Regions from separate parts of the uncultured Gilvimarinus sp. genome, predicted to be linked through region 2. Evidence: predicted binding sites of a transcription regulator. Region 2 holds the regulator's gene; each other region holds the start of a gene.
The links. Region 2 encodes LexA, which represses DNA repair genes until DNA is damaged. Its sites were predicted from a motif close to ACTGTNTNTANANACAGT; they were not measured.
Positions count from the first base shown of each region.

Region 1 (9,705 bases), on a different contig from region 2:
GCCGAAACTGCCCCTCACCAAGGGTTTGCCAGCAACATTGATCGTAGTCACCAATTTTACCGGCACCGGCGGCAAACACCGCGTGTTTAACCGCCTCTAGGTGTGACTCCGGTACAAAAAACACAAACTTGTACATAGGTATTTACAACGCTGGATGGACGCAATTATCGGCATTCGTTACCTGCTGCCCATCCCGCGTTTTCCACTCTTTCTTAGATGACTCGCACGGTGATTACGTGCTCGACGGCTTTAATAGCGGCGACCACATCGTCGGCCGGTGCTTGCTCAACATCGATAATGTTGTAGGCAATGTCACCACGGCTTTTGTTCACCATATCCACCACGTTGACGCTATTGTCAGCTAACACCGACAGCACATGGCCCAGCACGCCCGAGACGTTATCGTTGCAAAAGGTAATACGCGCGCCCGGCCCCGAGCGCTCCATTTGCACCGCCGGGAAGTTGACCGAGTTTCTGATGTTGCCATTTTCCAGGTAATCCATCAGTTGATCGGCACCCATAATGGCGCAGTTCTCTTCGGCCTCGGCGGTGCTGGCACCGATGTGCGGCATGGCGTATACATCATCGCGGCCCAGCAAGATGGGCTCGGGGAAATCGCAAATGTACATGCGCAGTTTTTTCGCATCCAGGCTCTGCACCACAGCTGCGGCATCGACAATGGCCTCGCGGGCAAAGTTAAGCAGCACCGCGCCTTCTTTCACCGATTTAAGCGACTCTTCGTTAATTAGATGATGGGTCGCCTCGATCGCCGGTACATGTAGCGTCACGTAATCGCAGCGCGCCAACAACGACTGTAAGTTCTCAGCCCTGGCTACTTGGCTCGGCAAGCGCCATGCGGCCTCGACCGACAGAGCCGGATCGTAGCCGATTACTTTCATGCCTAATGCCAGCGCGGTATCGGCAATCAGTGAGCCAATTGCGCCCAAGCCGACAATCCCCAAGGTTTTACCGGTAAGCTCGCTGCCGGCAAAGTTGGATTTTTGCTTTTCCATCAAGGCGCTCATTTCGGCGGCATCGGTCATTTCCGTGAGCGATTGGGCCCAGTTCATACCGGGAATAATACCGCGCGAGCCAAGCAACATACCGGACAACACCAGCTCTTTTACCGCATTGGCGTTAGCGCCTGGGGCGTTAAATACTACCACCCCTTTTTTGCTGTACTCGGCAACCGGCACATTATTAGTACCAGCACCGGCGCGCGCCACGGCTTTTACAGACTCGGGCAGCGCTTCGTCGTGCAACTTATGGCTGCGCAAAATATAACCATCGGGCGAATTAATATCGCTGGCGACTTCGTACTTAGAGCGGTCGAAACGGTCTAAGCCTTTGACTGAAATTTTGTTGTAGGTTTTGATCTTGTACATAGCTATTTCCAATGTCTAGGAATGAGACATTTAAGGGCGCGGCCGACCGCGCCCTGTGAGGTTTGTTTGTGCTTAAGGCAGTTTAGGCGCTGATAACTTGCTTATAGCCCCACTCAAGCCACGGCATCAAAGCCTTAAGATCGGCCGCCTCGACGGTGGCACCACACCAAATTCGCAGCCCAGGAGGCGCATCGCGATAAGCGCCGATGTCGTAAGCAACGCCTTCTTTATCTAACAGCTTAACCAGCGCTTTGACTTGATCTTCGGTCGCGTCGAGCTTAAAGCACACGCTAGTGTTAGAGCGGGTGGCTTTATCGGCGGCCAAGAATTCGATCCAATCGTTGGCGGCGACAAACTCTTCTAATACCGCTAAGTTTGCTTCGCTGCGAGCGATGGCCGCTTTGGTGCCGCCGATGGACTCAACCCAATCCAGCGCATCCAGGTAATCGGCCACGCACAACATAGAGGGCGTGTTGATGGTCGCGCCTTCAAAAATACCTTCAATCAGCTTGCCGCCCTTGGTCATACGGAACAGCTTAGGCATAGGCCAGGGCGGTGTATAAGTCTCTAACCGCTCAACTGCACGGGGCCCCAAAATCAGCACACCGTGAGCGCCCTCACCGCCCAGCACTTTCTGCCAGCTAAAGGTGATAACGTCGAGCTTCTCCCAAGGCAGCTCCATGGCAAACACCGCCGAGGTGGCATCGCAAATGGTCAAGCCTTCACGGTCGTCGGCAATCCAGTCACCGTTGGGCACTTTTACGCCCGAGGTGGTGCCGTTCCAGGTAAAAATCACATCGTGATCAAAATTGGGCTTGGTCAAATCTGGCAGCTCGCCGTAATCGGCCTCAAGCGCCGTGACATTGTCCAGCTTAAGCTGCTTAGTCACATCGGTGAGCCAGCCTTTACCAAACGACTCCCACTGCATTACATCCACCGGGCGCTGACCCAGCATCGACCACATGGCCATCTCAACGGCACCAGTATCAGAGCCGGCGACAATGCCCACGCGATAGCCCTCGGGCAACCCCAGCATTTTAGCGGTCTGCTCACACGCACGGCCGAGCGCCGCTTTGCCCAAGCTTGAGCGGTGTGAGCGACCTAACGTTGCAAGGTCTAGCTGGTTAACGTCGTAGCCCGGACGTTTGCTGCAGGGGCCAGATGAGAAGTTAGGGTTTTGCGGTTTCACCGATGGTTGCATAGCAATCCTCTGAGTTCAGTCGGGATGATAGGCGCACACCCACCTATGGCAAGCTCCCTGTGCGGGAATGTCATCTGGGCATGTGTATGAAAATTGGGCGCTGATTATGCCAGTTAGCGCGCATGCGGTCTATGGGGGCAGTAACAGACATCTCCACCCGGCAGGTTAACCGTAGTGCCACCAGCAAGAGATACTTCATGGCGCTGCAACGTGTATTCACAGGCCATATTTACGCTATAGTAACGTCATGCGTTCACGACATCTTGCAATCGCCTTATTTATGGTCTCCAGTGCCCTATTGATATTGGGCCTCACCCTTGTTGCTGAAAACATTAATCCAGCACTGCAATATCAACGCTCTGCCATCGGCCAGTGGCATATTTGGCGCCTGCTAACCGCTCACGTGGTGCACCTTAACCTGATACATGCGCTGCTTAACCTAGCGGGGCTTTGGCTCATTATTTTTTGGGTTGGAATCGAGCGCAGCCGGCGCTCTTGGATAACAGCCGGCGTTTTAATCGCCCTGAGCATTTCCCTCGCAATGTATATTTGGCAGCCCAACATTAGCTACTATGTCGGGTTATCGGGAGTGCTGCATGGCTTATTAGTATTTGGACTCGCACCACTGTGCGCGCAAAACCAACCGGCAGGCTGGGCGGGGATTATCGCCATTATTATTAAACTCTGTTACGAGCAGATTATTCCCAGCGGCAATAGTGCTACCGAGGTATTAATTGCCGGGCCAGTAGTTTCCATCGCGCATGTTTACGGGGCCTTAAGCGGTGCCGTGTTAGCGTTTTTATGGGCTTTAGGCAGCAAATTCAAACGTCACGCTAACGACCTTTGACCCGCGCTTTAACGTGGGGCTGAACAGGACCTTCCCTAAACCATAAGTTGCAGGCCCATTTCTCGCCGCGCTGCACGGGTAAGCCCCCGTGCAAGCTATGCGGATGCCTTTTATTAGAACCTGGGTAACAATTGTAAAACATTACCATTCGGCCGCGCCGCGCTGCGCTGCGACGTCAAGCCCTAGCGCCGGAAACCCAGTGGCCCCACCTGTGTCGACATCATTAAGATACAACAGGCAAGTCACCAAACGCTGACCACCCTTTTTCATGCAGCGCTGGCCGCGCTCGGTTTCAGGGTCCCATGCATCAAAATGTGCTGCGTACTCTTGGGTCGGCTCGTAGTGAATCATTTGCAGTGATTCGGCATGGCTCAGTGGAATTCCCACCAATTTACTCACCCGTACCGATAACCCGGATACCACTCGATTAGCATGATGTTTAATCCAGCAATTGCGACCACTGCGGCCGGCACTCGCGACACCACCTGCGGCACCGCTGACCAACGCCTGCTTAAACTGAGCGCGCGCCATGACTTTTAAGGTGTCGATCTCCAGACTCGATAAATAGTCGTCAAATAGCGCAACATAAGGCTCTTGATTGACCACTACGGCCGTTGGGTGCTCTTTAGGTAAGGGTAGCGTCACGACTCAATAGCCTTAATGATATTTTTACTTATTATGATTTGATATCACATTAATTCGCCAATATGCGCCATAGAAAAACCGCGGTATTGCAAAAAGCGCATCCGCTTGGCTTTATCTTTGTAATCTTGCACAGGGTGCGGAAATTTACGGCTGAGAATCTCCTCCGCCAAACTTACCCAATCGGTTTCATTCTCCGCCAAGGCATCGGCAATCACCGTACTGGCTACCCCTTTTTGCTGCAGCTCCCGGCTAATCCGCTCAGGACCACGCCCTTTACCAATGCTGCTGCGCACAAACATCCCAGCAAAGCGTTCATCGTTTAAATAACCAAGCTCACTCACCCACGCGATTGTCTCTTCCGTGCGCTGAGGGTCGGAAAACTTATGTAGCAGCTTGTGTCGCAACTCGTAGCACGAGTGCTCACGCCGGGCCAACGAACCCAACGCGCTATTGCGCATCTTGGTTGTCAGTTGCTCTGGCGTTATATCAGTATTCACATCGCGCCCCTGATGTTCGCTCACCGTATTTTCTACACAATGACACTCGGCAATACATAACAGTAAACACAAAAAAGCCGCACTAAATGCGGCTTTTTTAAACAGTACTGACGGTTAGGCTTCTTGCTCCTGCTCTTTTTCGACGACCTCGCCTTCAACAGGTTTTTCGGCTGTGCCTAGCATCTCAGCGCGCACTCGGCCCTCAAGCTCTTTGGCCACATCGGGGTTCTCCTGTAAAAACTTAACCACATTGTTTTTACCCTGGCCAATTTTATCACCGTTGTAGCTATACCAAGAGCCGGCTTTATCCACCATGCCCAGCTTAACACCACAGTCGATAACCTCGCCCAAACGGTTAATACCCTGACCGTACAGAATCTGAAACTCGGCCTGCTTAAACGGCGGCGCCACTTTGTTTTTAACCACCTTAACGCGAGTTTCCGAACCGGTAACTTCATCGCCATCTTTTACCGAGCCAATCCGGCGGATATCAAGACGTACTGATGAGTAAAATTTAAGCGCGTTGCCGCCGGTCGTGGTCTCGGGGCTACCGAACATAACACCGATTTTCATACGAATTTGGTTAATAAAAATCACCAAACAATTGGCGTTTTTAATATTACCGGTGATTTTACGCAACGCTTGCGACATCAAGCGCGCCTGCAAGCCAACGTGATGATCACCCATCTCGCCTTCAATTTCGGCCTTGGGCGTTAGTGCCGCCACCGAATCAACTACCAGTACATCAACGGCGCCCGAGCGCACCAGCATATCGGACACTTCCAAGGCCTGCTCGCCGGTATCGGGCTGCGAAATAATCAGCTCATCGACTTTTACACCGAGTTTCTCGGCGTAAATTGGGTCTAGGGCGTGCTCGGCATCAATAAAGGCGCAGTTACCGCCAGCACGTTGCGCCTCGGCAATTACTTGCAGCGTTAAGGTGGTTTTACCGGACGATTCGGGGCCGTAAATTTCGACAATTCGCCCTTTAGGCAGACCGCCAATACCCAGTGCCACATCTAGGCCGAGAGAACCAGTAGAAATAGCGGGAATCGCCACATGCTCACGGTCACCCATGCGCATCACGGTACCTTTACCAAACTGACGTTCGATCTGACTCAAAGCCGCTTGTAGCGCCTTCTCTTTATTCGCATCCATATGACACACCTCAACGTTAAATTCAAAATTCGCGTATCGCCTGTTATCGTTGTGACCCACATTTAAAGCGCTGGGTTCATTGTCAGGCTATGCTAGCGAGCATACAGTAAAAGCCTGTATAAGAAAACAGTACTATTGATTTATACAGTAGTATTTACACTTTCGCCAACCTCACCAGCTCACGCAGCGCGGTTACACAGGCCTGATGTCGCACCTGAGCCCGATCCCCTTGGTAAACATAGCACTCTGAGACAATTGCGCCCGTCGCATCAGCCCAGGCAAACCATACCGTGCCCACAGGTTTATCTCGCGTGCCGCCATCGGGCCCGGCAACACCGCTGACAGCTACCGCCAACTGGGCACCGCTGGCCGCCTGCGCGCCCGCCACCATTTGCTCGACCACGACACGACTAACAGCGCCCTCTTGCACAAGAACGTCCTCTTTAACCCCCAGCAAACGCGCTTTCGCGCTGTTAGCGTAGGTCACAAACCCCACCTCAAACCACTGCGAGCTGCCCGCCACAGCGGTAATCGCACTGGCCACGCCGCCGCCCGTGCACGACTCAGCGGTGCTTACCCGCCAACCGCGCTCGGCCAAATGCGCGCCTAACTCAGCGGCCAAATGTTGCAGCGTCGCATCCGCTTTAGCCTCAGACATAATGACTCCTTTACGGTAAACCCTCAGCGGCTACCGACTAATCAACGGTTAATGGTGGCCTAAGGTATTCCGGGCCTTCATTCAGTGCAAGTCCATTATGATTACCGTAAAATGCGCAGCTACTGTTTTTGCTCACCCAAAACTGCACGGAATATTATGCCCGCAAAATCTGACGCCACCGCTCACACCCCTATGATGCAGCAGTACCTTAAAATTAAGGCCGAACACCCCAACGAACTGGTGTTTTACCGTATGGGCGATTTTTACGAGTTGTTTTTTGACGACGCAAAAAAAGCCTCGGAGTTGCTGGATGTGACCTTGACCGCGCGGGGCAAATCCGGCGGCGAGCCTATACCTATGGCAGGGGTGCCCTATCACGCCGCCGAAGGTTATCTGGCGCGCTTAGTGCGCGCGGGCGTATCGGTCGCCATTTGCGAGCAAATTGGCGATCCGGCAACCAGCAAAGGGCCGGTCGAGCGCAAAGTGATGCGCGTGGTAACACCCGGCACCGTCAGCGACGAAGCACTAATGGACGAGCGCCGCGACAACTTGCTGGTAGCGCTGCACCGCAATAATGACACTTACGGCATTGCCTCACTCGACATGGCCAGTGGCCGTTTTTTGGTGCTCCAGGTAGACGGCCTTGATGCCGCCGCTGGCGAGTTGCAGCGTTTAAGCCCCGCCGAGCTATTGATCAGTGATGACTTAGAGTTACCCGAGCTGACCGAGAATCGCAAAGGCGTGCGCCGCCGAGGCCCCTGGGAATTTGAGCTAGAAACCGCCGAGCGGCTGCTGACCCGCCAGTTTGGCACGCAGGATTTATCGGGCTTTGGCTGCGACCATTTAGACAGCGCCATCGCCGCCGCCGGCTGTCTACTGGGTTACGCGCGTGAAACCCAGCGCACGGATTTACCCCATGTTCGCGGCTTGGCCTACGAAAATCGCGATGAAGCCGTCGCCCTAGATGCCGCCACGCGGCGCAACTTAGAAATCGATCTAAATTTGACCGGCGGCGACGAAAACACTTTATTTGCCGTACTTAACCACACCGCTACCGCCATGGGCGCACGCTTGCTGCGGCGCTGGTTGAATCGCCCGTTGCGAGATATGCACACATTAGTCGAACGCCAAGAAGCGCTCAGTGTATTAACCGACAACTACAAGTTTGAACCGGTGCGCGAGCTGCTTAAGCGCATTGGCGATATGGAGCGCATTTTAGGCCGGCTGGCACTGCGCTCCTCGCGGCCGCGGGACTTGTCTCGGCTAGGCGCATCGCTGGCCTGCTATCCCGAGCTACAAGCCGCGCTTAAATCCTGCGAGTCGCCACGATTGCTTGAGCTGTCGCAACTGATCGCGACATTCCCAGAGCTGGTCGATCTGCTGCAACGCGCGATTGTCGAAAACCCACCGGTGGTGATTCGCGACGGCGGCGTCATCGCCGAAGGCTACGACAGTGAGCTGGACGAGTTGCGCAACATCAGCAATAACGCCGGACAATATTTGGTCGACCTGGAAACCCGCGAGCGCGAGCGCACCGGTATTAACACCCTTAAAGTGGGCTACAACCGGGTGCACGGTTATTACATTGAGCTAAGCCGTGCGCAATCGGCTGGCGCACCGGCCGATTATATTCGCCGGCAAACGTTAAAAAATGCCGAGCGTTTTATCACCCCCGAGCTCAAAGAGTTTGAAGACAAAGCTCTTTCGGCCAAGAGCCGAGCCCTCAGCCGCGAGAAAGCGCTGTACGATGAGCTGATCGAAAAACTCAATGTGCACTTGATTGCGCTGCAAGATTCCGCCGGCGGCGTCGCCGAGTTAGACGTACTCACCAACTTTGCCGAGCGCGCAATTAACTTAGAACTGTGCCGACCGGAGCTGGTGCACACGCCGGGGCTCGACATTAAAGATGGCCGGCACCTAGTGGTGGAGCAGGTATTAGACGGGCCGTTTGTCCCCAACGATTTAGACTTTAACGACGAGCGCCGCATGCTGATTGTCACCGGCCCCAACATGGGCGGTAAATCGACCTACATGCGTCAGGCAGCGCTTATTACGCTGCTCGCCCACGTGGGCAGTTTTGTCCCTGCAGCTAAAGCACAAATCGGCTTAGTCGATCGGATCTTTACCCGCATTGGCTCGTCCGACGATCTGGCCGGTGGCCGCTCGACTTTTATGGTTGAGATGACCGAAACCGCCAATATTTTGCACAATGCCACCGACCGCAGCCTGGTATTAATGGATGAGATTGGCCGCGGCACCAGCACCTTTGATGGTTTGGCACTGGCCTGGGCTTGCGCCCGCCATTTGGCCGAAAACGTACGCGCCTTCACGCTATTTGCCACCCACTATTTTGAGCTGACCGAGCTACCCGAAAGTCTGCCGCATATTGCCAACGTGCACCTTAACGCCACCGAGCACAAAGACAATATTGTATTTTTGCACAAAGTGCAGGAGGGACCAGCGAGTAAAAGCTACGGGATTCAAGTTGCCAAGCTAGCCGGCATCCCCACCGCCGTGCTGCAGCGCGCCGCCGAGCAATTGACGCTGCTCGAGAACAACGAGCGCCCGACCTCGGTAGCGACAAGTGCACCTAGCCCGTCGCCGTTACAACCCAGCCTGTTTGACGCCCCCAGCAACCCTGCCATTGAAGCGCTGGGCGAGATCGACCCAGATGAGCTAACCCCGCGACAAGCACTAGAGGCTTTGTATCGCTTAAAACAGCTGAATTCATGACAATTGATCTACCAAAAACTGAGAATGCTGGTAAAATGCCCCCCTTTACGCACCAAGCACCTGTAATCGTGGAGTCTGCACAATGACATTCGTAGTTGGGGATAACTGCATTAAATGTAAACACACCGACTGTGTCGAGGTTTGTCCGGTCGATTGTTTTTACGAGGGGCCCAACTTTTTGGTTATTCACCCAGATGAGTGTATCGATTGCGCTCTGTGTGAGCCAGAGTGTCCGGTAGACGCTATTTACTCAGAAGATGAGTTGCCCGAAGAGCAAGAGGTTTATCTGGAGCTGAACGCCGAGTTATCTGAGGTATGGCCCAATATTACCGAGAAGAAAGACGCTCCGGCCGATGCCGAAGAGTGGGATGGCGTCGAAGGCAAACTGCAATACCTAGAGCGCTAATACCTCAGCCGTGTTATTGGCCTACAAAAAATCCAGAATTTCAGTGAAATTCTGGATTTTTTTATGCCTGTAAATCTCACACTGATAGCTAGACTAAGACGCTCTCAAGTTTCTACTGTCGCTCATAGCCCCTTATTGACTAAGCAGTCACTCGCTCAACCAAGCCATCAAAGTT
Region 1 covers NZ_CAXAUC010000003.1:95,789-105,493, forward strand. The annotation lists gene AACY82_RS07445 (YqfO family protein) at 1-136, opposite strand, end outside; gene AACY82_RS07450 (phosphoglycerate dehydrogenase) at 213-1,385, opposite strand; gene AACY82_RS07455 (phosphoserine transaminase) at 1,468-2,586, opposite strand; gene rrtA (rhombosortase) at 2,834-3,433, shown strand; gene AACY82_RS07465 (hypothetical protein) at 3,575-4,078, opposite strand; gene AACY82_RS07470 (regulatory protein RecX) at 4,123-4,575, opposite strand; gene recA (recombinase RecA) at 4,690-5,733, opposite strand; gene AACY82_RS07480 (nicotinamide-nucleotide amidohydrolase family protein) at 5,888-6,391, opposite strand; gene mutS (DNA mismatch repair protein MutS) at 6,548-9,124, shown strand; gene fdxA (ferredoxin FdxA) at 9,207-9,530, shown strand.
Region 1: recA (recombinase RecA) is a predicted target of LexA. The motif match lies at 5,847-5,864, and genes of this name have one in related genera.

Region 2 (9,705 bases):
AATATCATCCACCAATAACACCTCGCGAGCGCGCACCGACTCTGGTGGCTGCCGCTGCCAAATCAGCGCATCAGTGGCCCGGTCATCGCGATAGCGACTGGCGTGAACGTAATCGAGTTCAATATCTACGGCTAGGGCCGGTAATAAATCACCACCAAACACAACCGCGCCATTCATAATAAACAGCACCACCAAGGGTTCCGATAAGTCATTGTAATCGGCGCTAATACGCGCACCGAGTGCCGCAGTAGCCTCGCGTATGGTCGCCGCGTCCAGCAGACACTCGGCACCGTCAACAGCCCAAGGGTAACCACTGGCGTTTAGGGCATTGCTCAACGCTCTGCCCCGGCGTTAAGCGATGCCTCGTTAGCCGCCTCTTGCGCCACCATCTGCACTTGATCCGGAATATGCAGCGTACGGGTTGGAAAGGCACACTCTGCACCGTGGCGCTCAACAATTGCCATAATCTGCAACAGTACATCTTGTTTAACCGAGTGAAAGTGCACCCAGTTAACCGTCTTGGTAAAGGTATAGACAAAGAAATTCAGTGACGAATTGGCAAACTCATCAAAATTAACGATCAGGGTCTGGCTTGCGTCAATCTCGTCATGGGCTTCCAGCATCGCTTTCACATCAGCGACAATGGCGGCGACTTTATCGCCATCTTCGTAACGCACGCCAATGGTTTCGTATATACGGCGATTAAACATACGCGACGGGTTTTCAACCGAGATTTGCGTGAAGGTTTGATTGGGGACATACAGCGGCCTTTTATCAAAGGTACGAATACGGGTTAGACGCAGACCAATCTCCTCTACCGTGCCTTCAATGTTCTGATCCGGTGAGCGAACCCAATCGCCCACTTTAAAAGGCCGATCCATATAAATCATCAGACCGCCAAAAAAGTTAGCCAGTAAATCTTTCGCCGCAAAACCCACGGCAATGCCGCCGATACCGCCAAACGCCAACACCCCCGATATGCTGTAACCGAGCGACTGCAGCAGCACCAAAGCCGAGGTGATCACAATCGCAATTCGCAACAGCTTACCGACTGCCATCACCGTGGTGGGGTCCGATGGCTTACCCTCGACTGGCTCAAGAAAGTTGCGCTCGCTGTACTTAATCAGACGCACCAAAAACCACGTAAGCAGAACAATCACACCAATGCGCAACACAGTGTCGGCAAACGCCAGCAACGACTCCTCAGTGCCGTTTTGCGCCAGCTCTGCGGCTAGACATAGACCCACCAGCCAGATTAAGCAGCGCAGCGGCTTAAGCGCCGATTCGACCACGGTATCGTCCCAGCGATTGCGTGTTTTACTCGCGTGGCGCATCAAATAATTAAGAATCACTCGCGCCAAGGTCGCCAAAAGCAGCGTTGCCAACACCACCGCAAACACCTTTAACACCCACAGGCGGTCGTCATTAACCAGCCCTTCGTACCAGCCTTGCAACTGCTCCATCGATCTCTCTCCTACTCACGCTGACCCTGAAAGGTCTTTTTCGGGCCGCTAGTATAACCAACCGCCCAGATAATTGTCATTGCCAACAACTGGATGCTTGCACAGTAAAATTAACTGTATATAATCACAGATACTGTACAGCCAAACAGTGCGCGGAACGCCGACGAACACTTCGTGCAATGGCACTTGAGGCCACGCACGCTGTTACCGCCATACATCAACCCAAAGGTAAGGGATATGCAAAACCTAACGGCACGCCAACAACAGGTTCTGGAGTTAATTAAAAGCTACTCCGATGAAACCGGCTACCCACCCACCCGGGCCGAGATTGCCCGCATGCTGGGCTACAAATCGGCCAATGCGGCCGAAGAGCACATTAAAGCGCTCGCCCGCAAAGGCGCAATTGAGCTAATCCCGGGGGCCTCTCGCGGCATTAAGCTACCCGAAGGGCAGCAGGGCTTACCCATTGTAGGGCGCGTTGCGGCGGGCAACCCGATACTTGCACAAGAGCACATCGAGAATTACTGCGATATCCCGCCCAGCTTTTTTCATCCCCAAGCCCACTATCTGCTTAGCGTACAAGGCATGAGCATGAAAGACGCGGGGATTCTCGACGGCGACTTACTGGCCGTACACCGGACCGATCAAGTGCACAACGGCCAAATTGTCGTTGCCCGCATCGAAGATGAGGTGACGGTAAAACGCTTTAAGCGCGAAGGCAACCGCGCACAGGTTGAGCTCTGGCCCGAGAACCCCGACTTTGACGTCATTGTCGTCGATCTGCGCGACCAGAGTTTTAGTATTGAAGGTCTAAGTGTAGGAGTCATTCGCCGTGAATAATGCACCGAGTTTTCCCCAACAGCACTCAACGCAAACAGCGTCCACTAACGCCGGCCTTACCGAGCTGGTGTTAGCTCAAGGTGCCGCCAGCAGCTGGAGCATGATATTGCCCATGGTGGCCCACCTATGCCGCCAAGACAGCCAGCGCTGGCTCACATGGGTAACCTCAGAGCCGCTGCCAGCCGAACTACTCATCAGCTTTGGGATCGACCCACTGCGTTTACGCCAAGTACACTGCCGCGATAGTGATCAGCAACTTTGGGTCACCTGGGATGCACTTGAGCTGGGCAACAGCCATACCGTTATCGCCAGCCCCGGCGCTCTTAGTCAAGGGCAAGAGCGCTACCTAGAGCAAGCGGCCTACGCCGGCAACAGCCAGGCGCTGATTTTACGTTATCGCTAGTCAAGCCCGACAAGTAACGCCAGGGCTGAGTAAACGCCGAATTACTGTATAAGGGACAAGGACCTAAGGAAGGGGGAACAACAGGTTAGCTAAAGGCCGACAGGAGTGTTTTGCAAGCTCGCAAAAAGCAGGCAACCGCCAGCGCACCCTAGTGCAGGGTTCGCTCGCTGTACAATTCTGACTCTGGATCGTCCGAAAGCTCTTCAGGGGGCGTGTCGGCCAGGTCGCCGGCCACTTCCATACCTGCCTCAATCATGGCTTTCGCCACATCAAACTTACCATCGCGCATAAATGACAGCGACTCGGCCGAAAACCGAATACTCACCAAAGGCTCGCCATTTTCATCGGCGCGCTGTAGCACAACATCACCATTGGTTAGCTCGACAATTTCATACAAAGAAGCTGACATGGAGTCTCCACCTGAGCAAAAGACAGGTATTCAGTTTTAACGAAATCGAATGATTCGATCATTCTAGCACTTTTGCCCGCGACGATAAATGCAAAGCCACTCCCCACACTGAGCCCACCCCTTGGATGATGGCAAAAACGCTTCGGGCGCGGCTAACCCTAACGCAAGGCTCAGAGGCCTGAGCCGCTGCAAGTGAATTGACGAAAGCTAAGTGAGCGGTAGCCTCAAAACGCCCGCTGCGGACGTGTTAACACTCAGTCGACGACTGCCGATGGCGCTCTATTGTTGCCTGAAGCTCGTCCAGCCATTGCGTCAGATGGGCACGGCTTAAGTCGACTAAAGGGGTATCATCTAAGCGCTGAACTTGAATCAAATGCTCAGAGTTGGCATCGGACGCCCAGCAGGCTCGGTAGCTGGACAACAGCTGACTCAACCAAGCATCTGGCCGCTGCGCCAACTGGCACAACTCGGTGACTTCCGCCGGTTGCTTACCTAGGCGCTCCAATGCTTGACGGGCATCCACCTCAGTATCAATGGCGGCAATAGAACTAACCCCGTAATAACCGCACAGCTCGCGCAGATAATGTGTATAGCCACAACACAAATGAAACAGCCCCGCCTCAAGTATCGCCTGTTCGGCAAACGGGGTACGCTCCGATGACGTTGCCAGCTCGGCCAGTAACACGCGGGTACTGGCCAGCCGGCGATTAACCTGCGCAGTTAGTGAAGCCACTTGCTCTCCTTATCTCGCGCTGAGCTATTTGTTCGGCACCCATTTGCCGCCCTGGTAAAAGGCTTTCCAGCCACTGGCCTTGCCGTCAACCTCTGACTGCACATACTGCTCTTTGGTTTTACGCGAGAAACGAATCACCGTCGGCACACCATCTGGATCTGCCACGGGCGCTGAGAATAAGAACGTATATTTAGGGTCAATCTCTTTTTTATGGGGCAAAATTTCGGCCACCAACGGCGCTCGCGTCTCGCGGTTTTTGGGGAAACCGCTAGCCGCCAAAAACAGACCGGATGCACCATCACGCAAAATATAGGTATCGTCCACTTTTTGACAAGCAAGTTCGGGCATTGGCACCGGGTCCATTTTGGGTGGTGCCGCCTCACCGCTTTTCAGCAGTTTGCGGGTATTTTTACACTCGTCATTCGTGCAGCCAAAATATTTGCCAAAGCGCCCCGTTTTTAGCTGCATCTCACTGCCGCACTTATCGCACTCTAAGGTCGGGCCTTCGTAACCTTTTAACTTAAAGGTGCCTAGTTCAACCTCGTAGCCTGGGCAATCTGGATTGTTGCCACAGATATGCAATTTGCGTTTTTCATCAAGCAAATAGTTATCCATGGCGGTGTTACAAATTTGGCAGCGGCGCTTAGAGCGCAGCTGGCGCGATTCGGCGTCTTCATCACCGTCGACATCCACAGCCTCATCACCCGAGACAAGATTCATGGTGTGCTTACAGCGCTCTTTGGGGGGCAACCCATAGCCAGAACAGCCTAAAAACACACCTGTAGAGCCCGTGCGAATTTGCATGTCGCGGCCACACTTTTCACACTCAATGTCGGTGTTGGTCGGATCATTGTGGCGCATACCGCCCGACTCTTCACTTTGCGCGCTCTGTAACTGACCGATGAAATCTGCGTAAAACTCATCCAAAAGCTGGCGCCAGTTTTTGCCACCCTCGGCCACCACGTCGAGCGATTGCTCCATATTGGCCGTAAAGCTATAACTCATTAAGTCTGAAAAACTTTCACTTAAACGCTCGGTAACAATATCGCCCATTTTTTCTGCGTAAAAGCGACGGTTCTCTAAGCGCACATAACCGCGATCTTGAATGGTTGAAATAATAGATGCGTACGTCGATGGGCGACCAATACCTTGCTTTTCAAGCTCCTTCACCAAACTCGCCTCAGAAAAGCGCGCGGGGGGCTTGGTAAAGTGTTGAGACGGGTCGAGTTTTTCCAGCGGTAGCTCATCGCCAACTTTGACCTCTGGCAACACGACATCTTCGTCTTTTTTTGCGATTTGCGGCATCACTCGGGTGAAGCCATCAAAACGAATAACCCGACCGCGGGTGCGAAGCTCAAAATCGCCGGCCTCAACCACAATCGAGGTGCTGGTGTATTCGGCATTGCTCATCTGGCAGGCGACAAATTGCGACCAAATTAGTGTGTACAAGCGCTCGGCATCGCGCTCCATTCCCTTTAAATGAGCGGTCAACACCGTGACGCTGGAGGGGCGTATCGCCTCGTGCGCCTCTTGCGCACCCTCTTTGCTCGAATAACTTCTGGGCGCTTCAGGCAGGTAGCGCTTGCCGTATTCATCTTGAATATACTCGCGGCAAGACTCCACCGCTTCTTTGCTCAAGTTGGTTGAGTCAGTACGCATATAGGTGATGTAGCCCGCCTCATACAAGCGTTGAGCCAACATCATGGTCTTTTTAACCCCAAATCCTAAGCGGGTGCTCGCCGCCTGCTGCAAGGTTGAGGTAATAAAAGGTGCCGAGGGTTTAGATTGGGTTGGTTTATCTTCGCGCTGGGCGACGTTAAAACTGGCGTCTTTAAGCTTGGCAACCGCCGCCATAGTATCGGCTTCGTTGTCGGGCCTAAAGGTTTTACCGCCCTGCTTTTTAACCTCAAAACGAATTTGATCGCCCGCTTTTGCCACTAAATCGGCAAAGAGGTTCCAGTACTCTTCGGGTACAAAGGCGCGAATTTCACGCTCGCGCTCAACCACCAGCTTAACCGCCACAGATTGCACACGCCCGGCCGATAGTCCGCGGGCGATTTTGGCCCACAGCAATGGCGAGACCATGTAGCCCACCACCCGGTCGAGAAACCGGCGTGCTTGCTGGGCATTAACACGATCAATATCAATGGGGCCGGGATTTTCAAACGCGTTTTGAATCGCTGTTTTGGTAATCTCATTAAACACTACCCGGCGATAACGAGCATCGTCGCCACCAATAGCCTCACGCAAATGCCAGGCAATAGCCTCTCCCTCGCGATCCAAATCCGTCGCGAGATAGATAGTGTCGGCATCGGCGGCCAACTGTTTTAGCTCGGCAACCACTTTTTCTTTACCGGGTAAGATCTCGTAATGCGCAGCCCAATCGTGGGTGGGGTCAATCCCCATCCGGCTAATCAATTGTTGCTGGCTTTTTTCGGCCTTATGCTTGGCTTTGGCTTCGGGGGATAGCTTACGCGTGATAGCCGCTTGGCGGGCCCGCTCTTTTGGGTCGACTTTTTTGCCGCTGCCACTCGTGGGCAAATCGCGAATATGACCGACACTGGATTTAACAATAAAGTCACGCCCCAGATATTTGTTAATGGTCTTCGCTTTTGCCGGTGACTCTACAATAACCAAAGATTTACCCATAAGCGCTCTACTTTCCTTCCGTTACATCGGCAACTGTCTGTACCCCTGCCCAACTGGCAGCTTAGGTTTCGGTGGCGCACTCAACAAGTGCAAACTACGCCTTCAAGGTGGGCATATATAAGTCCTGTGTCCACGCCGGTCAAGCGTGGATGTTTGCCACTACCGTCAATCTTGGCCTATAAGTATGGCTCCCGCGGGGCAAATTCAAGCCCATAGCGACATTCAGCCCGCCCCAACAAACAAAACACAAGCGACTGTTTTTTATAGACTTTTTATAAAAAATAGCGTCATCTTCAGCTATACAACGACACAGCGGCAAAAACACCGCGAACAAACCACGAAAAAAATTTGAAATTTTTACCCGCTACAGCCTTTATTTGGATTGACATCAAGCTAAGTCGCAATGTCTTGCCCACAGCTGGCGCGTACAACGAGCCTAAAAAGAGGGCATCTTGTAACCGAGGGTATATCGCTAGCCGGCAAGATAGTGCAGACACTTCAGCAACTGATCAACCTCTTGCTCGCCGCCCGTTTCCCCCCAAAAAATATCTAACTGGCGCCCCGTCGCACGCAAGCCAATAACACCTTTAGGCAGCATCTCCAGTACACCTTCGATATGGCGCTGAAGCGGCTCTGGAGGCTTTTGCCCAACAAACAGCCACCAGCTGGCCAAATGACTCTCGTGAGCGTAACGCGCTCGCATTAACGTCCAGCGCGTGGCTTGCGGTGTATCGCTCACCAGAGAATATACTGGCATTGCCCCCGGCGCCTGCGCATCGGTGGGCAGTTGCGGCGGCGGCAAAATACGAACGGACAACCCCTTGCGCTGCGCGTAACCTCGCAGCTGCTCGCGCCGACGTTGGCCGCGATTTGGCTGTATCATTGCAACCGGCCCAACAACCATCGCGACAACAAGCACGATTATAATAATGGCGTAGATATTCATAGTATTACCCGCTGGCGAAATCTGGAGAAATCATCCATGCTTAAGACATTAGACACAAGTAGCACGTAAGGAGCCTTGTATGAGTTCATACCAACATATATTGGTGGGCCTTGACCTTACCCGTGAGTGCCCCGATGTTTTGCATAAAGCGGCTATTTTGGCCCACGCGTGTGGCGCTAAACTAACGGTTGCGCACGTCATTGAGCCGCTGACCTTTGCCTATGGCGGCGATATGCCAATCGACTTATCAGAAGTACAAGATCAGCTGCAAATTAAAGCCGAGCAAGAGCTGCTGCGTCTTATTAAGAATGTCGACTGCACAATCGAGCAAGAACACGTTTTGGTGGGACAGCCGGCAACCGAGTTGCACCATTTAGCCAAACAAATCAACGCCGACTTAATCGCCGTAGGCAGCCACGGCCGAAAAGGCTTTGCGTTACTGCTCGGCTCTACCTCCAACAGCGTGCTACACGGCGCCAGCTGCGATGTGCTGGCCATCCGCGTCGAGCGCAAAGAGGACTAAGCACCTTGCAAAGCCCCAGCGCCTAAACGTTAGCGTAGGCGCGCTTAACCACCCATGTCTTCAAGCTCTGCCCAACGCTCAAAGCAATCATCCAATTGCTTTTGTACCTCGGCTACTTGGCGCAAATGCTCATCCACTTGCTCGGCCGGTAAACTGTAAAAATCGGGCTCTGCCATTTGCAATTGCAACTGTTCAATGTGCGCTTCGAGCTTTTCAATTTTCTCGGGCAATGCATCAAACTCCCGTTGCAACTTGTAAGAGAGCTTTTTAGCTGGCGGAGATTTCGCTGGACTAGCACTTGCTGGCGCTGGCGCCGAGCTACTTTGCGCCGCGGGCTGCGCAGTGCCACCACCAGCAGCCGCGCCAGGCTCTACCCACTTGCCACCTTGTCGCAACCAGTCATCGTAACCGCCAATGTATTCGCGAACCTGACCGTGCCCCTCAAGTGCAAAAACACTACTCACCAAGTTGTTTAAAAAGGCCCGGTCGTGACTCACCAACAGCACCGTGCCATCAAACTGACCAAGCACCTCTTCTAACAACTCCAGCGTCTCTACATCAAGATCGTTAGTGGGCTCATCGAGCACTAGGATATTTGCGCTTTTGCTAAACAGCTTGGCCAGCAATACACGGTTGCGCTCCCCGCCTGACAACGCCCGCACAGGGGTTCGGGCGCGCTCACCGGAAAATAAAAAGTCGCTTAAATAAGAGATAACATGCTTCGATTTGCCGTTAATTTCGATACTGTCACGACCCTCCGAGACATTATCGACAGCACTTTTGTTTAAATCGAGCTGATCGCGCAACTGGTCAAAATAAGCCACACTTAAATTAGTGCCAAGCTTTACTGACCCGGCATCCGGGGTTAACTCACCCAGCACCAATTTTAGCAGCGTACTCTTGCCTGCGCCGTTGGGGCCAACCAAACCGATGCGGTCGCCACGGATAATCCGCGTAGAAAAGCGATCAATAATTGTGCGGCCGCCGTAGGCAAAACTTACGTCTTTCAGCTCGGCAACTAACTTGCCCGACAGCCCCGCCTTGCCTAAATCAAAGCTCGCATTGCCCTGTTGCACGCGACGCTGTCGACGCTCATCGCGCATATCTTTTAAGGCTCTAACACGCCCTTCGTTACGGGTACGGCGCGCTTTAATTCCCTGACGAATCCATACTTCTTCTTGCGCTAATTTTTTATCAAACAGTTCGTTATGGCGCGCCTCTTCGGCTAACGCCCGCTCGCGGTACTCTAAAAAACTTTGATAGTTGCCCGACCAAGTGCGGAGGTGTCCGCGATCAAGCTCAGCAATATGGGTCGCCACCGAGCGCAGCAAAGCACGATCGTGGGTGATAAAAATAAGCGCACCAGTATAGGCGATAAGCGCTTTTTCCAGCCATTCAATAGCCGCGATATCCAGATGGTTAGTCGGCTCGTCCATTAACAAAATATCGGGCTCTACCACTAACGCTTGCGCCAGGGCCACTCGGCGGCGCCAGCCACCAGACAGCGACGCCATAGGTGCACTGCCGGTCAGCTCGAGGCGCGTGAGGATTGCATCAACTTTTTGCTGTAAAGCCCAGCCATCGCGTGCCTCGAGCTGTCCCTGAATGCGGGTCAATTCCTCAACCCAAGCATCGGAGGCGGCCGCATCAGCACCCTCGGCGAGCTGCCCAGCCCCTTCTGTCAATTGGTAGTAACGGGCCAGTAACTGCCCGACACCGGGCAACCCCTCGGCCACCAC
Region 2 covers NZ_CAXAUC010000001.1:923,983-933,687, forward strand. The annotation lists gene AACY82_RS04070 (hypoxanthine-guanine phosphoribosyltransferase) at 1-336, opposite strand, end outside; gene AACY82_RS04075 (mechanosensitive ion channel family protein) at 333-1,463, opposite strand; gene lexA (transcriptional repressor LexA) at 1,701-2,303, shown strand; gene AACY82_RS04085 (hypothetical protein) at 2,296-2,706, shown strand; gene AACY82_RS04090 (hypothetical protein) at 2,855-3,115, opposite strand; gene AACY82_RS04095 (DUF6586 family protein) at 3,363-3,848, opposite strand; gene topA (type I DNA topoisomerase) at 3,873-6,497, opposite strand; gene AACY82_RS04105 (hypothetical protein) at 6,970-7,380, opposite strand; gene AACY82_RS04110 (universal stress protein) at 7,523-7,966, shown strand; gene AACY82_RS04115 (ATP-binding cassette domain-containing protein) at 8,011-9,705, opposite strand, start outside.

Region 3 (9,705 bases), on a different contig from region 2:
GGGATTGCGCTGTTTGCCCAGTGGTCCATATTAAGCAATATCACCGCCAGTGTGATTATCTTTTTTGGTTTTCCCTACCGAGTGGGCGATCGCATTCAAGTGCTTGATCCGGACTTTAAAATGACCGGTGTTATCAGCGAGATCACCATGTTTCACGTCATTATCCGGTTAGATGATGGCAACACCGTTACTTACCCTAACTCGGTGATGTTACAGCGGGCAGTGTTAAAAGTGGATAGCGCAACGCCTTTGCCGCCGCCGGAAGAGGGGTAAACCTTTACCTCGCGCGTTTGCGGTTAACGTTCTAGATGGCTGCACCACGGGTGCAGTCTTTGATGGTAGCGCTCAGGTAAGTAAAGGCGGCGCCGCTGCAGGTCGGGTGCCGCCGGTGCAAACGGTAGTTTATATCTCGGACGTTATTGTCGCTTAGCTGGTGTGATTGGCTCGGCAGGCGCCTCACCCTTCCCGGCTGCCAAGAGCGCTAGCTTAACACTTGTCCGATAGACCGGCTTACATAGTCGAGGTTGGCGCTGTTAACGCCGGCAATGTTTACGCGGCTGTTATCGGTCATATACACGCTAAACTCATTTTTTAAGCGAGTCACTTGCGCGGTACTTAACCCTAAAAAGCTGAACATGCCTCGTTGCTGGGCAATAAAGCTAAAGTCCATTTGCTGTTGGGTGCTATTGAGTGCGCCCACCAGTTGTTCGCGCAAGCCACTGATGCGCTCGCGCATATCGGTTAGCTCCTGTAGCCATAGGGCATGCAAACTTTCACTGTGATAAATAATGTCAACCAGCGAGCTGCCGTGGGCCGGTGGCATCGAGTATAGGCCGCGGGTGATACTCAGTATCTGGCTCAGGCTGGCCGCCGCCCCGGTGGCGGAAGGCGCAACAATGCTGAGGCTGCCGGTGCGCTCGCGGTAAAGTCCCAAGTTTTTTGAGAAAGACGTGGCAAGGATCAGCTCAGGCAGCTGGTCGGCCATGAGTCGCACGCCGTAAGCGTCCTCGACGATGCCGTCGCCAAAACCTTGGTAAGCCATATCGATAAATGGCGTAAAGCCGCGCTCGGCGGCAAGCTCGGTAATTTGTTGCCACTGGTTAGGGGTTAAATCAGCCCCACTCGGGTTGTGGCAGCAGGCGTGCAGCAGGACTAAATCATCTTTGCCGGCTTGCTGTAAGGCCTCCAACATTGCGTCAAAATCGATGGCTTGCCGGTTAAAATCGTAATAAGGGTATTCTTTTAAGGTGATTCCGGCGCTGCTCAATAATGGAACATGGTTGCCCCATGTCGGGTTGCTGACCCAAATGGTGGCGTTGGGCTTGGCTTTGGCAATAAGCTCGGCAGCGGCCCGCAGGGCGCCGCAGCCGCCAGGGGTTTGAATGGTGGCTACCCGTTGATCGCGAACCACCGCATGCTGCTCGCCAAAAGCCAGCGCTGCGGCTGCGCGGTTGGCTCCTGGCACGCCGGCCGGTGGCGTATAGACCTTGCTGGACTCGTTTTGGTAGAGCTCGGCTTCAGCCTGCTTCACACAGGCTAAAATTGGAGTGTTTCCCTGTTCGGTTTTGTACACGCCAACCCCTAGGTCGACTTTGTCTGGGTTGGTATCGGCGTGGTAGGCGGCACTTAAGCCTAAAATAGGGTCGGCAGGCAGTAGTGGCAGCTCGGTGAGCATAGGGGCTCCTTGTGTAGGCAGTGGCAGCAAAAGATATGTGGCGTGGATAATAGCGCAAAATAACCGAGGGCGCAGAGTGGGGCAGTGGTTAGGTGGGGTTAAAAAAACCGCCGCACCGTTGAGGGAATGCGGCGGTCAAGCAAGCGACAGTACGTTGTGGAAGCGGTGTACTGCCGCGACATGCCTGTTAGTGGCAACAGGCCTAGTGCTGTGTGGAATGGCGACCCGTGGAGGAGTCGCCCAGCACTGTGGTGAGCATTGTCGCGCGGCCGGCTTTTACTGATTGGCAGCCAGTGGTGTTACGCTATCTTCCGGCGTCTCTTCTAGCAGCAGCTCGGGCTTGCCTTTACAGGCGCGGGCCAGCACGTCACTCTTGCCAGCCAGCAGCATGCCAATGGCTTCGCTGTGCTCTTCGCTAATACCTTTAACCGAGGTTTCGATCAGTTCGGTAATATTAGCGGCCAGTTCGAGCATTTTGTCGTGGGCTTCGGCGGCTTTTTTATCATCAAACATCTTTCCATCCCGGTCACATTTCCAAACGGCGACTACAGCCATGATTAATCTCCATTGCGATACTGTTTGAATGTACAGTATTTCTTTGCGGTGCCAATGTCAAGCGAATGGCTTCCGGGTGGGTGATTTGCCCTGTTCATTTGCCGATGGGCTAGCGATAATGGCGCACGATATTGATGCTATAAGTGAGTGAAGTGTGACAGAAACGCCGGAGCCTAAAACAGCGGAAAGTGCGGTTGCCCGCCCGGGTTTGCTGCGCTCTAGCAGTAAAGTAGGGGTTATGACGATGGCCTCGCGGGTGCTGGGGCTGTTGCGCGATGTGGTGTTCGCTCACACTATCGGCGCCGGCGGTGGCGCCGATGCGTTTTTTGTCGCTTTTAAAATCCCAAATTTTATGCGCCGATTATTTGCTGAAGGGGCATTTGCTCAGGCGTTTGTGCCGGTGTTGTCGGAGTATCGCTCGCAGGGCACACTGGCGGCGGTAAAAGCGCTGATTGATCGCGTTGCGGGCGGCTTGGGGTTGGTTTTGCTGCTGGTAACTGCGCTGGCGGTTCTGGGCGCGCCACTGGTAGCAACGGTGTTTGCCCCCGGCTTTCACTCTGATCCAACGCAGTTTGCACTCGCCACCGATATGATTCGGATTACTTTTCCCTACCTGATGTTGATCTCGCTAACAGGGCTTACTGGCGCGATTCTTAACAGCTACGACCAGTTTGCGGTACCGGCGTTTACCCCCGTGTTGCTGAATGTGTGTTTGATTGTGGCGGCGTTGTTGGCGGCGCCGCACTTTAACCCACCCGCGCTGGGGTTGGCCTGGGGGGTATTGGCGGCTGGTGTCGTGCAGCTTGTGTTTCAGTTGCCGTTTTTGGCGCGCTTGCAGCTACTGCCTTCGCCGAAGCTGGATTGGGCGGACCCGGGGGTAAAGCGTATTTTAGCGTTGATGGTGCCAGCATTGTTTGGGGTGTCAGTCAGTCAGATCAATCTAATGCTCGATACGATTATCGCGTCTTTGCTGCCCGGAGGCAGTATCTCTTGGTTGTATTACTCCGAGCGCTTGGCCGATTTGCCACTAGGGGTGTTCGCAATTGCCATTGCGACTGTGATTTTGCCCAATTTGTCGCGCCAGCACGCCGCTCGCGACCCGGGCAGCTTTGCTCACACACTCGACTGGGCGCTGCGGTTGATCTGTTTGATCGCTCTGCCAGCCATTGTCGCGTTGGTGATTCTGGCCGAGCCGATATTGGTCACTTTGTTTCAGTATGGCGCGACGAGCGCCGCCGATACCGCTATGGCGGCGCTTAGCTTGCGCGCTTACGCATTGGGGCTGTTGGCCTTTATGCTCATTAAGGTACTAGCGCCGGGTTTTTACGCGCGCCAAGACATGAAAACACCGGTGCGTATCGGCATTATTGCTATGGCGGTGAATATGGTGTTGAACATCGCCTTTGTGTTGCCGCTGCACTTTTATTGGCAGATCGGCCACGTGGGCTTGGCGTTGGCGACGTCGCTGGCCGCGTACGTCAACAGCTTTTTACTGTACCGTGGTTTGCGAAAATTAGGTGTCTATTGGCGCCATCAGGGGTGGCCGGCGCTTGGGCTGCAAATGGCGTGTGCTAATGTTGCTATGGCCGTGGTGCTGGTGGCGCTAATGCTCGTTTGGGGTGACTGGGAGGTTTGGTCGGCTGGGCAGCGAATTTGGCACCTAGCGCTGGTGTGTGCTGCGGGGGCCATCGTCTACCTAGCCGGGTTGTTGTTGACGGGTTTTAAACCGTCGAATTTGCGCCACGTCTCGCGCCACTAAGGTTGCTGCTGTATACTCACGCGTCAGATTTTCCGCCGTCAACAGGTTCCGTGTGAAGAGTCAGGCCCCAGAATTTATTCGCGGTTTATACAACCTGCGCGAGCGCCATCGGGGGTCTGTGGCCACCATTGGCACCTTTGATGGTGTTCACCTGGGGCATCAGGCCATACTGCGTCAACTCAAAGGCGTGTCCGAGCGCCTTAACTTACCCTCTGTGGTGATTTTGTTTGAGCCCCAGCCCCACGAGTACTTCTCTCGGGAGCGGGCTCCGGCGCGGCTGATGCGCCTGCGTGAAAAACTTGAGGCGCTGTTTGCCGCCGGTGTCGATAAAGTGTTGTGCCTGCAGTTTAACGAGGCGTTTCGCAGTTTGACGGCGCGCCAGTTTATCGACCGGGTGTTGGTCGATGGCCTGGGCATTCGTCATCTTGTGGTGGGCGATGATTTTCGCTTTGGCTGTGATCGTGCGGGTAACTACGAGCTGTTGCAACGTGTTGGCGCGCAGGGCTGTTTTGGGGTCACCGATACTTGTACCTTAACCCTCGCCGGTGAGCGAGTGAGCAGTACCCGGATTCGCCAACACCTGCAGGCCGGTGAATTTGCCCGGGCTGAGGCCTGCCTTGGTCGGCCCTACGCGATCAGTGGCCGGGTCGGTCACGGTAAAAAGCTGGGTCGTCAGTTGGGCGTGCCTACGGCCAATGTCCGCTTGCAGCGCTATCGTTCGCCGCTGTCGGGCGTTTTTGTGATCAGTGCCGAGTTGGCCGATGGCAAGTGTTACTCTGGTGTTGCTAACGTCGGGGCAAAGCCCACCATAGCGGGAGACCTGGAGCCCCTATTGGAGGTGCACCTGTTAAACTTTGACCGAGACATCTATGGTCAGCCTATAAAGGTGATGTTTCACCAGCGGTTACGAGCCGAGCAAAAATTTGCATCGCTTGCGGCACTAACCACACAATTGCAGGATGATATTCGTGGCGCCCAGGCTTATTTTGCTGCCGTGCCACCAGCGTCCACTGGATTACCCACTCTTAACTGACATTTGACTGAAGACAATGACTGATTACAAAGCAACCTTGAATTTGCCCCAAACGTCTTTTGCCATGAAGGCCAACCTGGCCCAGCGCGAGCCCGAGATGCTCAAAGCGTGGGCCAAAGAGGGTCTGTACGAACAGATCCGTGCCGCGCGTAAGGGACGTAAATCGTACATTTTGCATGATGGTCCGCCCTATGCGAATGGCGATATTCACATTGGTCATGCGGTTAACAAGATCCTTAAAGATATTATCGTTAAGAGCAAAACCCTAAGTGGGTTTGATGCCCCTTACGTGCCGGGCTGGGACTGTCACGGTTTACCGATTGAGCACAACGTCGAGAAAAAACACGGTAAAGCCGGTGTTAAGTTAGACGTTAAAGCATTTAGACAAAAGTGCCGCGAGTACGCCGCGCGCCAAGTTGATGGTCAACGTAAAGACTTTATGCGCTTGGGTGTGTTGGGCGACTGGCACAACCCTTACCTCACCATGGACTTTAAGTTTGAGGCGGATATTATTCGCGCTTTGGGCAAAATCGTCGACAATGGGCACTTGCAGCGGGGTTTTAAACCCGTTTACTGGTCTGTGGTGGGGGGCTCGGCACTGGCCGAAGCCGAGGTCGAGTATCAAGACAAAACCTCGTTTAGCATCGATGTGAAATTTGCTTTTGCCGACCAAGATGCCGCCGCCAGTGCGATTGATGATTTGAGCGGCAGTGGCCCACTGTCGGTGGTGATCTGGACCACGACCCCCTGGACGCTGCCGGCCAACCAGGCCGTTAGTGTTAACCCTGAGTTGGATTACGTTGTTGTGGCGGCTGCGGGCGAGCGTTTAGTGATGGCCGAAGGACTGTATGAGTCGGTTATGGCGCGTGCCGGCATCGAAGATTTTACCGTGGTAGGCCGAGCCAAAGGCGCCGCTCTTGAAGGGCAAAACTTGCTGCACCCGTTTTATGAACGCCAAGTTCCGGTGATTTTGGGTGATCACGTTACCCTTGATGCGGGTACTGGTTGTGTACACACAGCGCCCGATCACGGTATGGACGACTTTGTGGTGGGACGTAAATACGACATTGGTACACTAAACTATATCGATGATAATGGTCTGTACCGCGATCATGTGCCGGTGTTTGCCGGTGAGCATGTGTATAAAGTCGATGAAAAAGTCATCGACCTGCTCAAAGAAAAGAGCGCATTGTTTTTTGAAAGTAAAATCACCCACAGCTTTCCACATTGCTGGCGCACCAAAACGCCGTTAATTTTTCGTGCGACGCCGCAATGGTTTGTCAGCATGACCAAAAACGATTTACGTGGCCAGGTCGCAAAGTCGGTAGAGGGAGTGCAGTGGGTGCCCAACTGGGGGCGCGCACGTATCGACTCGATGCTGGAGTCCAGTCCCGATTGGTGTATCTCCCGTCAGCGCACTTGGGGCGTCCCGATCGCCTTGTTTGTCCACAAAGAAACCGGCGCACTGCACCCGCGTACGGACGAGCTAATCGAGCAAGTCGCGCTGCACGTGGAAAAAACCGGCATGGATGCTTGGTACGACCTAGATGCGGCGAGCTTATTAGGAAATGAGGCGAACGAATACGACAAGGTAACCGATACCTTGGATGTGTGGTTTGACTCTGGGGTTACGCACTATGCCGTACTTCAGCAGCGCGAATGCTTAAGCTACCCGGCCGATTTATATCTGGAGGGGTCCGATCAACACCGGGGCTGGTTTCAGTCATCGTTAAAAACGGCAATGGCCATGAACGGTACAGCGCCGTACAAAACCGTTTTGACCCACGGTTTTGTTGTCGATGCCGATGGCCGAAAAATGTCTAAGTCCATAGGCAATACCGTCGCGCCCCAAAAAGTCTTTAATGACTTGGGCGCCGATGTGCTGCGCCTGTGGGTGGCGGCCACTGACTTTAGCTCAGAGATGAGCGTCTCGGAAGAAATTTTAAAACGCACCGCTGACTCGTACCGGCGTATTCGCAATACCGCGCGGTTTATTTTGTCTAACCTAAACGGCTTTGATCCAGCTACCGATCTAGTGGCGGAAAATGAGTTGCTGGCACTTGATCGCTGGGTGGTGGGCCGCGCCGGTCAACTACAACAAGAGTTGATCCAATGCTACGACAACTTCCAGCTGCATCAGGTTTATCAAAAACTGCATAATTTTTGTGTGGTTGAGCTGGGTGGTTTTTATCTGGATATTATTAAAGATCGTCAGTACACCACTAAAGCTGATTCACGTCCGCGTCGGTCGGCGCAAACGGCGCTGTATTATTTGGCAGAGGCGTTTACTCGTTGGATTGCGCCGGTGCTGAGCTTTACCGCCTTTGAAATGTGGCAACAGTTGCCCGGCAAGCCTGAAAGCAGTGTGTTTACCGCCGAATGGTTTGCATTGCCCGAGTGTATCGACACCCGCTTGGGCGATGATTTTTGGGCGCAGGTGGCTGATGTTAAAGCGGCTACCAACAAAGTGTTGGAGGCTAAACGGGGTGAAGGCGTAATCGGTGGCTCTTTGTCGGCAGAGTTAACGCTTTATTGCGATGAACAATTGCTGAGCCAGCTGGCGTTGCTTGGGGATGAGCTGCGTTTTATCTTAATCAGCTCGGCGGCCACGTTGGCGCCATTAAGTAGCGCTGGCGATGATGCGATTGCAACCGACGTTGAAGGTTTACGCGTTGCCGTGAGCAAGTCCGAGCAACCTAAGTGCGCACGTTGCTGGCATTTTCGCGCTGACGTTGGCGCCGTGGCGGCTCACCCGGAAATCTGTCAGCGCTGTGCTGATAACATTGATGGCGCCGGTGAAGTTCGGCACTACGCCTAAGGGGCTTGGCTATGTGGAAAAAGATAGCGCATCCGTGGGGCTGGTATTTATTGGCTGCCATTGTGTTCTTGTTGGATCAGTGGAGTAAGACGGCGGTAGTGGCGAGTTTGGATTACAACTCGCCTGTGGCATTTACCTCGTTTTTTAATTTTACCTTGCTGCACAATCCAGGCGCCGCATTTAGTTTTTTAAGCGACGCCAGTGGTTGGCAGCGTTGGTTTTTTACCGCTATTGCTGCCGTGTTTAGCGTGGTGATTGTGATTTGGTTGGCGCGTTTGCCAAAAGCCCGCTGGATTGAGGCGATGGCGCTTGGGTTTATTTTAGGCGGTGCGTTAGGTAACTTGTACGATCGCGTGGTGCTTGGTCACGTAGTCGACTTTATCGTGGTGCATTATCAAGATAATTATTTTCCGGCGTTTAACTTGGCAGATTCTGCCATTTGTTTTGGTGCTTTTTGGTTAATTGTAGATATGTTGTTTAACGCTAAAAAAGAGACTGCCGGTAAGGCGAGCAAAGGTGATGGCCATGCGTGATTTGACCGTTGGGCCGGGTACCCGTGTGACGCTACATTTCTCGTTAGCGCTACCCGATGGCCAGTTGGTGGATTCCAATTTTGAAAGTTCGCCAGCTACTTTTACGGTGGGCGATGGCAAACTTTTAAAAGGGTTTGAGCAGGCGTTGTTTGGTTTGCGTGAAGGTGCCCGAGAAGAGTTAACCGTTAAACCCGAGGCGGGCTTCGGCGCACATAATCCCAATAACATCCAGACAATCCCGCGCTCGGACTTTGAGCCGGAGCTGGAGTTAAGCCAAGGTTTAATGTTGTCATTTGCCGATGCGCAAAATACCGAGCTGCCGGGTGTCGTGGTTGACTTTAATGATGAAGAAGTTACGGTTGACTTTAACCACCCGCTGGCGGGCCGGGACATCACCTTTAAGGTGGCAATTCTGCAAATCGAGCCGGCTCAGGTACATTAATTTTGCGGGATACGGAGAGCGCTGAACACGCCCCGTATCCCGTTTTCCAGAAACCATAGGTTTCAACTATGCAAATTAAATTGGCTAACCCACGCGGTTTTTGTGCTGGTGTCGACCGCGCGATTGATATCGTCAACCGGGCTCTAGATGTGTTCGGTGCTCCTATCTATGTTCGTCATGAAGTGGTCCACAATAAATTCGTGGTCGATACTTTGCGTGAGCGTGGGGCGGTGTTCGTTGATGAGCTGGAAGAAGTGCCTGACGACGTTATTGTCATTTTTAGCGCCCATGGCGTCTCCCAAGCTGTGCGTAATGAAGCGGCCGAGCGCAGCTTACAAGTGTTTGATGCTACCTGCCCGTTGGTTACCAAAGTACATATGGAGGTGTCGCGTTATAGTCGTGACGGCAGCGAGTGCGTCCTGATTGGGCACGCCGGCCACCCCGAAGTTGAGGGCACCATGGGGCAATACGACGCCCGCAATGGCGGCAAGATGTATCTTGTCGAAAGCGTGGCGGATGTGGCTAAGCTTGAAGTTGCAGACCCGTCTCGTCTGGCTTACGTCACCCAAACGACGCTCTCGATGGACGACACCGCTGAGATCATCGCCGCACTGCGAGCAAAATTTACCCAGATCCAAGGCCCGCGTAAAGACGATATTTGCTACGCCACCACCAATCGCCAAGATGCCGTACGTCAATTGGCGCTGGAGTGCGACTTATTGTTGGTGGTCGGCTCGCCCAACAGCTCCAACTCCAACCGCTTGCGCGAGCTGGCCGAGCGTTGTGGGACTGAGGCGTATTTAATAGATAGTCCGGCTGATATTGATGACCGTTGGATAAAAGGTAAAAACCAGATCGGCATCACGGCCGGAGCCTCAGCGCCAGAGACA
Region 3 covers NZ_CAXAUC010000002.1:361,853-371,557, forward strand. The annotation lists gene AACY82_RS06145 (mechanosensitive ion channel family protein) at 1-273, shown strand, start outside; gene AACY82_RS06150 (amino acid aminotransferase) at 482-1,675, opposite strand; gene AACY82_RS06155 (YebG family protein) at 1,952-2,230, opposite strand; gene murJ (murein biosynthesis integral membrane protein MurJ) at 2,385-3,989, shown strand; gene ribF (bifunctional riboflavin kinase/FAD synthetase) at 4,042-5,022, shown strand; gene ileS (isoleucine--tRNA ligase) at 5,039-7,840, shown strand; gene lspA (signal peptidase II) at 7,852-8,373, shown strand; gene AACY82_RS06180 (peptidylprolyl isomerase) at 8,366-8,815, shown strand; gene ispH (4-hydroxy-3-methylbut-2-enyl diphosphate reductase) at 8,884-9,705, shown strand, end outside.
Region 3: AACY82_RS06155 (YebG family protein) is a predicted target of LexA. The motif match lies at 2,250-2,267, and genes of this name have one in related genera.